Regions from separate parts of the Paenibacillus sp. WLX1005 genome, predicted to be linked through region 1. Evidence: a T-box and tRNA genes for the amino acid it is inferred to sense, from the RefSeq annotation. Region 1 holds a T-box; the other holds one or more tRNA genes.
The links. A T-box is a leader RNA that pairs with one kind of tRNA and senses whether it is charged. The one in region 1 lies ahead of tyrS (tyrosine--tRNA ligase), so its partner is inferred to be a tRNA-Tyr.

Region 1 (7,965 bases):
GTTTTGTTGATGGTCGTGTATACACGGTATCCGCCGGTCAACAGCTTTTGCCGTGATTCTTCGAATAACGTATTGTATTCCTCCGTTGATAGCTTGGATGTGTCCAGATCTGGATTTTCCATTTTCATTACAACCTGTGCACCTTGACGTTCTACTTCCATCATCAGATATGGATAGGTAGAATACGCTTTGGCGGTCGGCTTGGCAAGTGCGCCTTTGATATCAAATGCCAATGCTTCGGTATACTGGCTGTTCGTAATCTTGCCAAGATCTTTCATTCGTTTTAGTACTAGTTGTTGGCGCTGTACAGCGCGGTTGAAGCCTTCTTCATTGAATTTGCCGCCGCTGCTGAATGCCGAGTAGGCACTTGGCAGTTGGGGCAGACCGGCGATATATGCAGATTCGGCAATATTCAGATCCAGTGGATCGTTTACGCCGAAGATGCCTTTGGCGGCTGCTTTGATTCCAAAAATATTGTAGCCATTTGAGCCTTTACCAAATGGCATTTTGTTCAAATAAGCGGTCAATATTTCGTTTTTGGTGAGAAAGCGTTCAATTCGCATCGACAGCAACATTTCCTTGATTTTGCGGTCATTCGTTTTGTCCGCACTCAAAAATACCCGTCTTGCCAACTGCTGGGTGAGTGTACTGCCGCCGGTCTGAACCGATTCATTCAGCACTTTTTGTTTGACGGCACGTAGTGTACCGCTCATATCCACACCCATATGTTCGTAGAAACGGTTATCTTCTATGGATATAATGGCATCAATAACGGTTTTTGGAATCTGATCATACGTGACCAGACGTCGATCTTCTTCGGTGCGCAACTGTCCTATCGGAGAAGCATCACTAAAGTAAGCGAATCCGGTAACGGCATTCTCATCAATCGCCTTCACAATTTGCTCTCGTGAACGCACCGGTTCGTCTTTTACAATGGAAGAGACGTAGCCCAGCATAAGTCCCCCACCAAACAGGCAAACCGTGATGCCGAAGATCATCATCCATTTAAAGGATAACCAGATCTTGCGTCCCCAGGAACGGCCGCCGGAAGGCTTGGCAGGTTTTTTAGTCGGACGATTGTCCTTCTTTTCAGCCATGATATTTCCCCCTTTTACCAGCCACTATTATAGCACAAAATACGAGTCAGCAATCAGTTTCTTCCGACCGATAAATGGCGATAGGCAATTAGTCCGTCTCCTTTGCATTGACTTGCTGACATGGATATGATATAAAAAGGAATATCTTTTTCAGTACAGCATAATATAACAAAAGCTTGGAAAGACGCGCAGTAGAAGCGGAGAGAACCCTTGCAGAGAGCCGGTGGTTGGTGCAAACCGGTAGTGGTCTTCCTTTGAATTACACGTCTGGAGCTGTTCGGTACTCCCGGTGAACTGCATCCTTTGCCATCTTGGCGGAGAATACAGTGATCACAGAGCAAGCCGAGCCGGAATATCCATTCCGTTATGGTAATGAAGTGAGAATGGTGACATATACTGCTATGCAGAATATGATGACGATTCTAATTAGGGTGGTAACGCGAGACCTGCTCGTCCCTTTGTTGGGGCGACAGGTCTTTTTTGTATGTCGTTATCCACAAAGGGAGAGGCGAACCGCCGGCAGACAGGTTCAATTTATAGCACAGAGAGGATTTTTATAATGGCAAAATGGGAAGAATTAACTCCGGAACAACAGGCGGAAGTCAATCGCCAGCTAGAAGTTATCAAACGCGGTACCGTAGAGATCATACCGGAAGACGGACTGCGCAACAAAATTATCAAATCATTACTGACCAATACACCGCTCAAAATCAAACTTGGTCTTGACCCGTCTGCGCCAGACATCCATGTCGGTCATACCGTTGTTCTGCAAAAGCTGCGCCAGTTTCAAGAGCTTGGTCATGTGGTGCAATTGCTGATCGGTGACTTTACCGGACGTATCGGTGATCCAACCGGTAAATCGGAAACTCGTAAGCAGCTGACCGAAGAGCAGGTCAAAGCCAATGCTGAGACGTACCAGAAACAAATTAGCAAAATTCTAGACCCTGACAAAACGACTGTATACTTCAACTCCGAATGGCTCAGCCCGATGAACTTTGCCGAAGTGGTCAATCTGGCTGCAAAAGTAACGGTAGCGCGCATTATGGAGCGTGATGATTTTACCAAGCGTTTCCAGAATGGATTGCCTATTAGCATTCATGAATTTTTCTACCCATTAATGCAAGGTATGGATTCGGTTGCGCTTGAAAGTGATATTGAGCTGGGGGGTACGGATCAGACGTTTAACGTACTGATGGGTCGTACGCTGCAAAAGGAATACGGCAAAGAGCAGCAGATCGTTATTACTCTGCCCCTGCTGGAAGGTCTGGATGGCGTTCAGAAAATGAGTAAAAGTCTGGGCAACTACATCGGAATCGACGAAGCTGCCAACGAAATCTACGGCAAAGCGATGAGCATTCCAGATGAGCTGATGGCGAAGTACTACGAGCTGGCAACCGACATTAGCAATGAACAACTCGACACACTGAAAAAAGGTCTTGTGGACGGTAGCGTGCATCCGCGCGATGCCAAAATGAATTTGGCGTACACGTTTGTACGTATGTATCATGATGAAGCAGCAGCAGAAGCGGCGAAAAATCATTTCATTACCGTTTTCCAACAGCGTGCTTTGCCGGATGATATTCAGGAAGCGACGATTGAAGCCGCTCAACTGACAGATGGTACCATTGGCTTGATCGATCTGATCAGCCACCTCGGCTTTGCTGCTTCCAAAAGCGATGCACGTCGCAGCATTCAGCAAGGTGCTGTGAAGATCAATGAAGAAAAAGTGGACGATGTGAATGCGCAGATTACACCGGCTGAAGGGGATATCGTACAAGTCGGCAAACGCAAATTTGCCAAACTGACATTGTCCTAACAGCTACCTTTGAACGAAGCGTCTCCTGATTTAGGAGGCGCTTTTTGCTGTGTATTGCTTCCTGTAAGAATGAAATAAAAAGAAATAATAAAATATTCATTACTGCTCAGATTGGCGAAATGCAGACAGACACGCAATCAGCATTGCATGGTGTCGAAGAAGGCAACCGAGAGGTGGATGCTGGACTGGTTATTTTAGATGAGATCAAGCAGCGTTTTGCTACGATTCGCGCTGATATTAGCCGGGTTGCGGATGAGGTGCAGGAGGTATCTTCGGCTTCACAGCAAATGTCTGCTGGTTCAGAGCAGATCAGTGCATCGCTCGGACAACTTGCCGATATTGCTCGTTCCACTACTACCTATGCGGACACAGCGTTAACCAATTCGCAAAATCAACTACAATCGCTGGATAGCCTGAATGCTAATACCGATGATCTCGCAGACGTTAGTGTGAAGCTGAACGGCATCATTAGCCAATTCCGTACAATGTAAACAAGCTAGGTACAGGATATAGGAGTATAAACAAGTCCAACTATAGAAGCAGAAATAAGTCTAAATACAGAAACAGAAACATGTTCAGGCATGATAGCATACGCAACTGTAGGCAGATGAGTAGATGGTAGCGGCGAGTATATTACTGGGTCGCTATACGCAATGATGTATCAACAAACAATCATATCGTATACACAAGCAGGTAGACTTTTTCTCTCCTATAGAAGAAAGAGTCTGCCTGCTTTTGATTATACCGAATGTATTAGGAATGCCGCTATATACGAATTGATCATCTTTTCCATCCAAAGTCCTACTTTATTAGACATGAAATGACAGAAAGTTCCGTGAAAACCTACACAAATTAGGAGTTCCGACCGATATATATAGATTGTGATGTGCATTTGACTCACTACATATGGTATAGAGGAGACCCGATTATTTTGCGACGATTACAGTTTAGAAGTATTCAAGCCCGCACATTAAGCACACTGTTGCCTATTGTGTTGATTGTTGTTGTGCTGATTAGCCTGCTGGCGTATCAGTTTGCCAAACAGAAATTGAACGAAGAGATGGGACATACCGCCAATAGTACATTGAATGGAGTTAGCTCGAACATTACCGAGCAGGTTTCGCGTAACTCACTTGTTGCTTCCTCGCTGGCGGATGCAGCTGGTCAGATTGCCAAAGGCATGACGATGGATGAATATGCTGCTTTGACTGAGCGGTGGACGATGCTAAACAAGCTTACTCATGGCACGGGGCTATTTTTCGCATCTGATGCGTTTGACGATGGTAAGACGTATCATTCTGTATATGCATCGCGTAATGGTGACAATATTACAGCGAGTTTTGATTATGATGATGCTTCTTATGATTATTTGAATAAACCATGGTACACCGGCACACTGAACAACTGGGACAAAATTTACTATACAGAACCTGAGCTGGATCAAGAGAGCAAGATCAAGATGATCACGGCTGGCAAAACGATTCGCAATAGTGACGGTCAAGCGATCGGTGTAGCGACTGCTGATTTTAGCATTAGCAGCATTCAGGATTATGTGAACAATATGGATATCGGCGAAGTGGGGCATACGTTGCTGCTGGATCGGACAGGTCATGTACTTGCAAGCAGTCAGCAGGGTATTACTGCGGATCAAGCGATTGAAGGCGCCGACAATGATAACAAAGGTTCACTATCTACGGTTATGCAGCAGCCGGATGGTCATGTACCACTGGTGCTGGGTGGAGGACATTATACTTTATATTTCCAGACGTTAAGCGATACGGGTTGGAAAACAGGAATTATTTTATCGGAATCGGAGATTCAGGAACCGGCAAAAGAAATGCTGAACACGCTGCTGATTATTGGTGGTATTAGCTTGATTGTACTGGCAGCTGCTATTTTATGGAACAATCTCGGTATGACGCGTGAGATCAAAAAGGTTGTTCACATGAGCCGCCGTATGGCAGCGGGAGATTACTCTGATCGTCTGCAAGTGCAGCGACGTGATGAATTTGGTCAGATGGCAACTGAGTTTAATCGTATTCTGGATTCTACATCGTCGATCTTGCGTCATCTGAATGATCAATCAGTAGCGATTCAGGCAACCGCAGCAGGTGTAGCGGAAGAATCCAGACGTAATGCGATCGTAGCACGTAACAATGTAGAAGAACTGGAGCAAATGGAACATGGCTCTGCTACCCAGTTGCAAGCGACTGACGAAAGTACAACAGCGATGGAAGAAATGGCGGTCGGTGTTCAACGAATCGCCGAATCCATTCAGGAAGTAGCCGATGCTGCTCAGCAAATGGAACAGAAAACACAGACTGGTAATGAGCAGCTGCATAAGGCTGTCCGTCAGATTGATTCCGCCAAGCTCGTAATGGACGAAGGTGGCAAAATGGCGCGTTCCCTGCATGAACGTGCGCAACAGATCAACGGTATTATTGATGTTATTCAAGGCATTAACAAGCAGACTACGTTATTGGCACTGAATGCTTCGATTGAAGCAGCACGAGCAGGAGAAGCGGGACGTGGCTTTGGCGTTGTTGCTGCCGAGATTAGTAACTTGTCGACTAGCGTGGCAGAATCAACGCGTATGATCACAACACAAATTACCGCTATGCAGGAAGAAACAGCAATCGTACTCGCAGGCATGGAGAATGGAGCCAGTCGCGTAACGAAAGGGATGGCTTCATTGGAAGAAACGAGCCTTCTGTTTAACGATATTAAGAGTGATGTAGAGCAGATGTCGACCGAAATTCAAGAAGTATCTTCTGCTTCAGAGCAAATGTCTGCCGGAGCAGAGGAAGTTACAGCTTCGCTGGAGAATCTGGCGGACATCGCCCGTAGTACTGCGCAAAAAGCAGGTACAGCTACAACACGTTCAAGCGAACAATTGGAATCCTTGGATCGTCTGGAATCGTCTGCGCAATCGCTGCATACGGTAGCCGATTCACTAAATGAACTGATTGCCCGTTTCCAAACTGAAGTTACACCGGAAGTAGTCGCAGTTGAACAATCAACGGAAATGAATCCAAATGAACATCACGAACATCTGGATGCTGAAGATGCTGATGGAACGACTACCGAACCCAACGATTCATCAACCTCGGATTCAACTGATTCAACAAAGCTTATTTCATAAACAATATAGCTATATGTAAAAAGTGAATAATAAAAAGTGAAATGAAAAACAAACAAAACACTGCTATACATCTAACTATGTATAGCAGTGTTTTTGTATTATTTGTACGTGTACGTGTACGTGTACGTGCATCTGCACATACATGTGTAACGCCATATGTGTAAAAAAATGTATAAAAAAACCGCTGGAAGGAATCCAGCGGTTTGATATTCGTTAAGATTAACGGTTGTACCACTCAACGATTTGTCTTTCGTCGATGTCTTGAGTCAGCTCAGCGCGCTCAGGCAGACGAACATATTTACCTTCAACTGCTGCTTCGTTGTATTCAACGTAAGCTACCAGATGATTACGGTTTTCCAGAGCTTCTTTAACAGAGCTCAGGCCACGGCTTCTTTCACGAAGACCGATAACATCGCCTGGTTTTACAGCGTAAGAAGCGATGTCGACTTTTTTACCGTTTACTGTAACGTGACCGTGGGAAACCAGTTGACGTGCACCTGGACGGCTGTTAGCAAAACCGATGCGGTAAACAAGGTTGTCCAGACGGCTTTCCAGCAGGAACAGGAAGTTCTCACCAGCGATACCCGGCAGTTTTTGTGCTTTGTTGAACAGGGTTGCGAATTGTTTTTCACCCAGACCGTACATGAAACGCAGTTTTTGTTTTTCTTGCAACTGCATACCGTAGTTGCTCATTTTTCTGCGTTGGTTAGGACCGTGTTGTCCCGGTGGGAAAGGGCGTTTCAATTCTTTACCAGTGCCGCTCAGGGAAATACCTACGCGACGGCTTAATTTAAATTTAGGACCAGTGTAACGTGCCATTTATAGCAAGCTCCTTTGAATTCAATATAGTTTTGGTTAATATCGGGGCTTTGGGTCTTTGATTCATGTTGCCGCGTTTTGTTTGTCGTGGGGCCGGATAGAAATGCCTCACTACTGATCGAAGAGTTCAGCCGCTGTCCAATCAGCAACAAAACGCGTGAGGGTGAAACAACGTTACGCCCAAATCAGAATCTATCCATTCTTCATCAAGGATAAATTATATCGTATCCAAAACAGCAAAGTCAATGATTTTGGTTAATTATTTATTGATATTTTGCGCGTTGCTGCCGATATAAATGATAAAGTTGCTTATGTATATAACAAAACCCTGTTATGATTGTAAAACGAGCGAATACTGTGCCGATCCGAACGGTCTGCATAATAGGAGAAAATAAGCAATGGAGCAGCACCGTGCTGCCATCAAGGGTAGAAATTGGGGAGGCTTTTATGTCAAACAATTCGTGGAACTCGCCTGCGCAAAACTGGCGTACTGAAGATAAATTAACCTCTTATCCGGTAGTGCCAATCGCGGACGAGTCGTTCTGGCTGCAAAAAGTCGATATTACAGCCTCCGATTTCCCGCATATTGAACCGCTGCTGGAGGAAGGGCTAACAGACTGGCTCCAGCAAAATCGTGTACTGCCGCAAGTAGGTAAAGCACGCTGGTTCTTGCTAAATCATGAGCGCAGAATGATCGTCGCAGCCGCCGATCTGGAAGAGCCTTTGCGTGCGGTTGTGCAGCATACGGCAGCTCAGGCGCTGCTCAATCATGCGCCATTTAGTGAACGGATCAAGTACGAAAGCAAGCATACACTTGCTGATTCGGTTGTAACCGTAGCACCGCTATACACGCGCAATCATCAGGAATGTTTTGCACTGCTTGGTTGTATCAGTCCGCCGTCGCATCCATTGACGACTGGCGAGATGCAAATGCTGAGTATGTTTTATACATCGTTATTTTATAAACGATTTGAATATACGTATGTAGCGGATATGTTGTATTCCGCAACTGTGGTGGAGCGTGAAGCTCAGCGTCGTTCCGTGTTATTTCAAGTGATTCAGCGTATGTATGACAAATTCGACATTCAGGA
Region 2 (7,965 bases), 2.0 Mb from region 1:
CACCCAGCTTCAGACCTTCCGCCTGCAAGCGGGATAGTACGATATTCACTTCAGGAAATGGCGCGACCATCGCATCATGATGAATCGAGCTATATTCCCGATAAGCGGTCACTAGCGAAGTCACATCATCCTGACCGGAAAACGTACGCAGCTGTTGCTCCAGCGTTAAGCCCATATGCGGAATAATCTGCTCACGCGTCAGCGGCAATACGTCCGGCTGATTCATCACATTCATAAAAGAAGAGATAATCAATTCATTTGTATCCACAATCGTTCCATCCAGATCAAACAATACCGTATCAATCATATTTTATTACTCCTTCCGCTCGGAATGAGCCCTTTCCTGCTCATCCGCAGGTAGCGGCTTATGCGGTTCGCCTGCGGTTGGTGCAGCCGCTGTACCCGCACGTGCTGCATCCGTATCCGATGCAAATTCATGACCATGCTTGGTCGAGATAATCGGATCGCTATAGCGCGCGCTCGACATCCCCGTACGACGACGAATGATAATCAGCAGAATCGCCACGATAATCAGCACCAGCGATAATAGCTGGGAAATACGAATATTGCCATATCCCGGCTCAATCGCACCTTGCTGGAATCCAAACAGCGTCATCGGTGACCACAATCCGTTAACAAACGATACGAGCCATGCCGGACCGTCAAATGTCAGACTATCCGTACGCAATGCCTCGATAAAGAAACGACCAATACCGTACCAGATAAAATAAGACATAAAGATCTCACCCGCGCGTACAAAAGGACGACGACGCAGCGTACATAACAGCAACACACCAACAATGTTCCATACCGACTCATACAGGAATGTCGGATGATGGTATATGCCGTTTACATTCATCTGATTCACAATAAAATCTGGCAAATGAAGATTACTACGCAGGAATGACTCATCGACTGGACCACCGTATGCTTCCTGATTGACAAAGTTCCCCCAGCGACCAATCAGCTGTCCAATCAATAACGAAGGTGCACAAATATCCGCAATCCGCCAGAAATTGTAGCCTTTGTAGCGCGTATAGATGACCGCACAGATGATCGCACCAATCAGCGCGCCATAGATCGCAATACCGCCATTCCAAATTTTAAAAACGTCTACAAAATTATTTTTGTAATCCGGCCAGCGAAAAGCCACATAATAGATGCGCGCAGCGATAATCGCAGATGGCACTCCAAACAGCAGCAAGTCCATGAAAAACTCCTGCGGAATCCCGAACCGTTTGCCTTCACGAATCGCGAATAGCAGACCCATCAGCGCACCAAAGCCCAGAATCAGACCATACCAGTGCACTTCCAGCGATCCAATCGAAAAAGCAATCGGATTAATCAACAATGTCCCCATAACGTAACCTCTCCTTAATCCAGTTCGTCGAGATCTTCAGCAATCGTCTCGGTCAGCTTATGCGTGAATTGGAGAGCTGCATTGTAACCCATCCGCTTCAGACGGAAATTCATCGCCGCTACTTCAATAATAACCGCCAGATTTCGTCCCGGACGTACAGGGATCGTCACCAGAGGCACATCCGTATCGATGATTTTAGTCGTCTCTTCATCCAGACCGATGCGGTCATATTGTTTGTCCTGCTGCCAAGCTTCCAGACGAACAACGAGCGTAATCCGTTTATTGTTGCGGATCGCGCCTGCCCCGAACAGCGTCATCACGTTGATAATACCGACACCACGGATTTCCAGCAGGTGGCGGATCAATTCTGGAGCTGTACCGTGCAGCTGATTATCGGACGTTTGGCGAATCTCTACCGCATCATCCGCAATCAGACGATGTCCACGCTTCACCAGTTCCAGTGCAGTTTCACTTTTACCGATACCGCTGCTGCCTGTAATCAACATACCGACGCCATAAATGTCCACGAGTACGCCATGAATCGTTGCAGTCGGTGCCAGTTTTTTCTCCAGGAAGTTGGTAATGCGACTGGAGAGAATCGTCGTGGCAAGATTGCTGCGCAGAACAGGAAGTCCATGCGCTTCACTTGCTTCCACCAGTTCCTCTGGAATCTCAAGTCCTCGTGTTACCACGATACAAGGAGTCTCTTCGTTACATAGCTTGCTCATACGTTCTGCTTTTTCCTCATGCGTCAGCATTTTGAAGAAAGCCAGTTCTGTGCGTCCAAGGATTTGTACACGCTCAGTTGGATAATACTCAAAATAACCCGCCATCTCCAGACCGGGACGGTTCAGATCATCTACGGTAATGTTTCGTTTTAAGCCAAGTCCCCCGGATACAACCTCAAGCTGGAACATCTGCACTAATTCCGAAACCTTTACATGTTTGGCCATTCTGTTCTTCCTTTCCCTGAGTAGGTCACTTGTCTTGTTAGGAGTGTATTTGTATTGTTGTACATATTGATGCCAATGTACCCATGGTAATGGAAAATGGCAACGAAATCAATCAGAGTGCCGGATTTCGGACGCTGAATGACATCATATTGTTCATTATAGCAATAGAATGACCCATACTAATCATAAATCCACATATGTCACTAATGCAGTAAGCAACCGCACACCGCTTACTCCATACCAGCTCACCTTACTCCATACCAGCTCACCTTACTCCATACCAGCTCACCTTACTCCATACCAGCTCACCTTACTCCATACCAGCTCACCTTACTCCATACCAGCTCACCTTACTCCATACCAGCTCACCTTACTCCATACCAGCTCACCTTACTCCATACCAGCTCACCTTACTCCATACCAGCTCACCTTACTCCATACCAGCTCACCTTACTCCATACCAGCTCACCTTACTCCATACCAGCTCACCTTACTCCATACCAGCTCACCTTACTCCATACCAAAAAGACTGCCAGAACCTGATCGGTTCGGCAGTCTTTTTTTACTTACTATAGTGAGGATTCACCCATTCGGCAAATCGCACATATTATACAGTTGCAGGCTCACTATAGAACAGGTTATCTTCAGAAGCTGGATCGAAGATGTGTACTTTGTTCATATCGATTGCCATAGTTACTGTAGCATTATCGCGTGTAGTGGAACGACCATCAACACGAGCAATAACGGTGTCAGAGCTAATGCCGCTCAGGTACAGCAACGTTTCGTGACCCAGGTTCTCGGAAACGTCCACTTTTGCAGTGAATACACTGTTCGGCGAAGCTTCCAGGAATACTGGCTCTTCGTGAATATCTTCTGGACGAACACCCAGAATTACTTCTTTGCCTGTATACCCTTGATCTTTCAGTACTTGTGCTTTACCGCCCGGAAGATTCAGTTCCAGACCAGCAGCGGAGAATACGGTACCACCATTTTTCTCAGACAGTGTACCACGGATAAAGTTCATAGTCGGGGAACCGATAAAGCCCGCTACGAACATGTTACGAGGATGGTTGTACAGTTCTTCCGGAGAAGCAGCCTGTTGAATGATACCATCTTTCATAACAACGATACGATCACCCATCGTCATTGCTTCGATCTGATCATGCGTTACGTAGATAACAGTCGTTTGCAGACGTTTTGCCAGTTTTGTGATTTCCGCACGCATCTGACCACGCAGTTTCGCATCCAAGTTGGACAGCGGCTCATCCATCAGGAAGACTTGTGGATCACGGACGATCGCACGACCGAGCGCGACACGCTGACGTTGACCACCGGACAGCGCTTTTGGCTTACGATCCAGCAAATGCTCAATATCCAGAATTTTCGCAGCTTCACGCACGCGTTTTTCGATTTCGTCTTTTTTCACCTTACGCAGTTTCAGACCAAACGCCATATTGGAGTATACATCCATATGTGGGTACAAAGCGTAAGATTGGAACACCATCGCGATATCGCGATCTTTTGGAGCTACATCGTTCACGACGCGATCGCCAATGTACAGTTTGCCTTCGGAGATTTCTTCCAAACCTGCGATCATACGAAGTGTTGTCGATTTACCACAACCGGAAGGACCAACTAGCACCAAAAACTCTTTATCTTTAATGTCCAGATTGACATCAACTACTGTTGCTTTATCGGAACCCGGATACTTTTTGAAAATATGCTCTAAGCGTACACCTGCCATAATAAAAAACCTCCCAAAATATAATGTGGTCTTTTTACAGTACTGTTATTCATTCCGCTCACAGCTTTATTGTCTATTATGTATAAGGAAGTCGACAACAAATGGGAGCGACTATCAAATGAAGATAAAAGCAGCAAAGATATCCCGGTTTACTAATTTTGTGGAATCAACTATCACGTTTGCCTTCTACGTTGTCTCCATACATTCAGATCATAGTTTATTATGACCACGTCTGTCTGTAACAAATTAACAAGAAGGTTCCCACAAAATGATTTATTGAACGTTATTTTGAAACCGGTTACTTTATCTGCTTCTATCTTACCCTAATCTGCTCGCCAGCTCTATCGACAAAACCTACAAAAAACATTTCAGCTTTTTGTCACTTTATACAATAGCAGTGTCAACCGCATCAATACCGCATCTTCAAAACGCCGTACATCTAGCTGCGTATCCTGTTTGATCTTGTCCAGTCGATACAATAACGTATTCCGATGAATATACAATTGCTTGGCAGTCTCACTCACATTGCAATCCATTTTGAAAAATGTCTCTAGTGTCGTTACTGTCTCCTCATCACCAAACAAATGTGAATGGTGATCTGCTGATTCCACAAACCGCTGCCGTTCTTCTTCTGGAATACGATACAGCAGACTCTCCAACCGTAACTCCCATGGCAAATGAATATGCTCAGTTACCTGAAACAATCTTCCGAGATGAATAGCCTCTCGAAGCTGTGCCACCGTCTGCGCCAATCCATGAAGCGGATTTAGTGGCAACGTCACGCTAATATGAAAACTTCCAACCCATTCGCTCGCTACCAACTCATACAATCCAAGCGCAAATGCAGTCAGCAAATCTTCCTCTGTATCCTCATTTTCGTCTCCAATATCACGTCCATCTTCTTCATCCTCTATCAATTCATGCTTCGCCAGCACCAACCATTCATTATCTTGCAATGGAATCAATAGCATATCCCGATCAAAATAACTGGATACCAGCTTCTCCAATTGCTTACCATTCAACGTGCCTATCTGCAAACTCTCGGCAAGCAACAGAAAAGGAACCATAACAGAATTCAGCCGTTCCTTGATCACATATTCATCTGGAATCTCCATCGACGAATTACGCAAACTAAGCTGCCTCACCAACCACTGTCCCAATTCACGCGCCTGTTGATCCTTTCCCTGCACAACAGGAGATAACTCCATCGGCTGCAACCCCATGACCGAAGGCAACAAAAGCTCAAGCAGCTGGTAAATACGCTTCATTTCGTCCGAAGCATTCATGTTGGCAGTATCTGTACTTACTACATTACCTTCTGAACCCGCATCATCTGCTACAGCACTATGATGATCTGTTACTACTTCCCATACAACTACTTCACCAGCCTGACGCAACACTGGAATCATCAATGGTAACTCAGTTTGTTCCATATCAATCCCTACAAAAGAACGCTCTCTCTTATCCCACTCTCTTTCATTGAAACGGTGCTCTCCAATACGCAACCCAGTAATCTGCTCAATCCGTTGCCGTAGTTCATTTACATCCATAACGTAAATTCCCTTCTATCCGCAAATTCCACCACTCGCTTTATATTTTTAGGCATCTTATTTCAATAATCTCAAATAATTTATAGTTCTATCTGTAATTCTATTTGTAATTCCACTTGTAGTTTCATCTGTAGTTCTATCCTTGATTCTAGCATTCTGTGATTCTATCATTGTAACTTGTTGCTTTATCTCATCCTCATCTTCTCATATGCAGATCATGTAAACAGCAATCACAACTCATCAGAATCATTTCAGAATTCATTTCATATCAAAATTAATAGTTTTCTACATTATAATAGGTAAAAATACAGAAACCAAAGTTCCATTCTAACAATCACCTTTACCATTGGATAAAATAATTCTCTGAATTCTCTGGCTACATATCATCTTGTTGCGATACGCATAGAACAACTTATCTTATTATCTGATATTTATAACACAAACCTATAACATAAAAAATAATATAAAAACAAAAAAGCATCCTACCAACAAGGTAAGATGCTTTCTTTTAGATGAGCCATGAAGGACTCGAACCTTCGACACCCTGATTAAAAGTCAGGTGCTCTACCAACTGAGCTAATGGCTCTTATAAAAAAACTGGTGGAGGCTGATGGATTCGAACCACCGAACTCGGAGAGAACAGATTTACAGTCTGCTGCGTTTGGCCACTTCGCTAAGCCTCCACAATAAAAGATGGCTCGGGACGGAATCGAACCGCCGACACGAGGATTTTCAGTCCTCTGCTCTACCGACTGAGCTACCGAGCCATACTGTATATTAAGTTAATATACTGTATAGCCATTTCGTCATACTAAATCAAAAATGGCGGAACCGACGGGATTTGAACCCGCGATCTCCTGCGTGACAGGCAGGCATGTTAACCCCTACACCACGGTTCCAGAGAAAAAAATGGTGCCGGCGAGAGGATTTGAACCCCCGACCTACTGATTACAAGTCAGTTGCTCTACCAACTGAGCTACACCGGCACATTATGGTGGAGACTGAGGGGATCGAACCCCCGACCCTCTGCTTGTAAGGCAGATGCTCTCCCAGCTGAGCTAAGTCTCCAAGATATGTATGGTAGCGGCGGAGGGGATCGAACCCCCGACCTCACGGGTATGAACCGTACGCTCTAGCCAGCTGAGCTACACCGCCACGATATTAAAGAACAAATATTTGCCCTAAAATTCTGAATAAACTCAAAATTCTAGTGGCGGAGAGAGAGGGATTCGAACCCTCGCACCGCTTACGCAGTCTAACCCCTTAGCAGAGGGTCCCCTTATAGCCACTTGGGTATCTCTCCAAGAAAATTTTCAAAGTTAATCACCTGAAAACTGAATCCGAAACGATCTCATCGCGTGTCTAGAATCTTGGATAAGCCCTCGACCGATTAGTATTGGTCAGCTCCATGCATTGCTGCACTTCCACCCCCAACCTATCAACCTCGTCGTCTTCAAGGGGTCTTACTAAACTTGGGAAATCTCATCTTGAGGGGGGCTTCACGCTTAGATGCTTTCAGCGCTTATCCCGTCCGCACGTAGCTACCCAGCGATGCTCCTGGCGGAACAACTGGTACACCAGCGGTGCGTCCATCCCGGTCCTCTCGTACTAAGGACAGCTCCTCTCAAATTTCCTACGCCCACGACAGATAGGGACCGAACTGTCTCACGACGTTCTGAACCCAGCTCGCGTACCGCTTTAATGGGCGAACAGCCCAACCCTTGGGACCTACTTCAGCCCCAGGAGGATGCGATGAGCCGACATCGAGGTGCCAAACCTCCCCGTCGATGTGGACTCTTGGGGGAGATAAGCCTGTTATCCCCAGGGTAGCTTTTATCCGTTGAGCGATGGCCCTTCCATGCGGTACCACCGGATCACTAAGCCCGACTTTCGTCCCTGCTCGACTTGTAGGTCTCGCAGTCAAGCTCCCTTTTGCCTTTGCACTCTTCGAATGATTTCCAACCATTCTGAGGGAACCTTAGGGCGCCTCCGTTACATTTTAGGAGGCGACCGCCCCAGTCAAACTGCCCACCTGACACGGTCCCCGTACCGGATCACGGTACTAGGTTAGAACTCAGATGCGATCAGGGTGGTATCCCAACGGCGCCTCCAAGGAAGCTTGCGCTCCCTCTTCCAAGGCTCCCACCTATCCTGTACAAATCGCACCCCAGTTCAATATCAAGCTGCAGTAAAGCTCCATGGGGTCTTTCCGTCTTGTCGCGGGTAACCTGCATCTTCACAGGTATTAAAATTTCACCGGATCTCTCGTTGAGACAGCGCCCAAATCGTTACGCCATTCGTGCGGGTCAGAATTTACCTGACAAGGAATTTCGCTACCTTAGGACCGTTATAGTTACG

Region 2: it encodes a tRNA-Tyr, which carries the amino acid that the T-box ahead of tyrS (tyrosine--tRNA ligase) is inferred to sense. The anticodon was not compared.

Annotation. Positions count from the first base shown of each region.
Region 1 covers NZ_CP176756.1:3,691,564-3,699,528, reverse strand. The annotation lists gene ACE3MZ_RS15800 (transglycosylase domain-containing protein) at 1-1,097, opposite strand, end outside; T-box leader at 1,266-1,558, shown strand; gene tyrS (tyrosine--tRNA ligase) at 1,657-2,913, shown strand; gene ACE3MZ_RS15790 (methyl-accepting chemotaxis protein) at 2,958-3,404, shown strand; gene ACE3MZ_RS15785 (methyl-accepting chemotaxis protein) at 3,845-6,055, shown strand; gene rpsD (30S ribosomal protein S4) at 6,275-6,874, opposite strand; gene ACE3MZ_RS15775 (sensor domain-containing diguanylate cyclase) at 7,322-7,965, shown strand, end outside.
Region 2 covers NZ_CP176756.1:133,234-141,198, reverse strand. The annotation lists gene ppaX (pyrophosphatase PpaX) at 1-307, opposite strand, end outside; gene lgt (prolipoprotein diacylglyceryl transferase) at 314-1,360, opposite strand; gene hprK (HPr(Ser) kinase/phosphatase) at 1,375-2,313, opposite strand; gene ACE3MZ_RS00590 (ABC transporter ATP-binding protein) at 2,921-4,057, opposite strand; gene ACE3MZ_RS00585 (PucR family transcriptional regulator) at 4,426-5,607, opposite strand; tRNA gene ACE3MZ_RS00580 (tRNA-Lys) at 6,121-6,193, opposite strand; tRNA gene ACE3MZ_RS00575 (tRNA-Tyr) at 6,206-6,290, opposite strand; tRNA gene ACE3MZ_RS00570 (tRNA-Phe) at 6,302-6,374, opposite strand; tRNA gene ACE3MZ_RS00565 (tRNA-Asp) at 6,431-6,506, opposite strand; tRNA gene ACE3MZ_RS00560 (tRNA-Thr) at 6,518-6,593, opposite strand; tRNA gene ACE3MZ_RS00555 (tRNA-Val) at 6,600-6,675, opposite strand; tRNA gene ACE3MZ_RS00550 (tRNA-Met) at 6,686-6,762, opposite strand; tRNA gene ACE3MZ_RS00545 (tRNA-Ser) at 6,819-6,910, opposite strand; rRNA gene ACE3MZ_RS00540 (23S ribosomal RNA) at 6,978-7,965, opposite strand, start outside.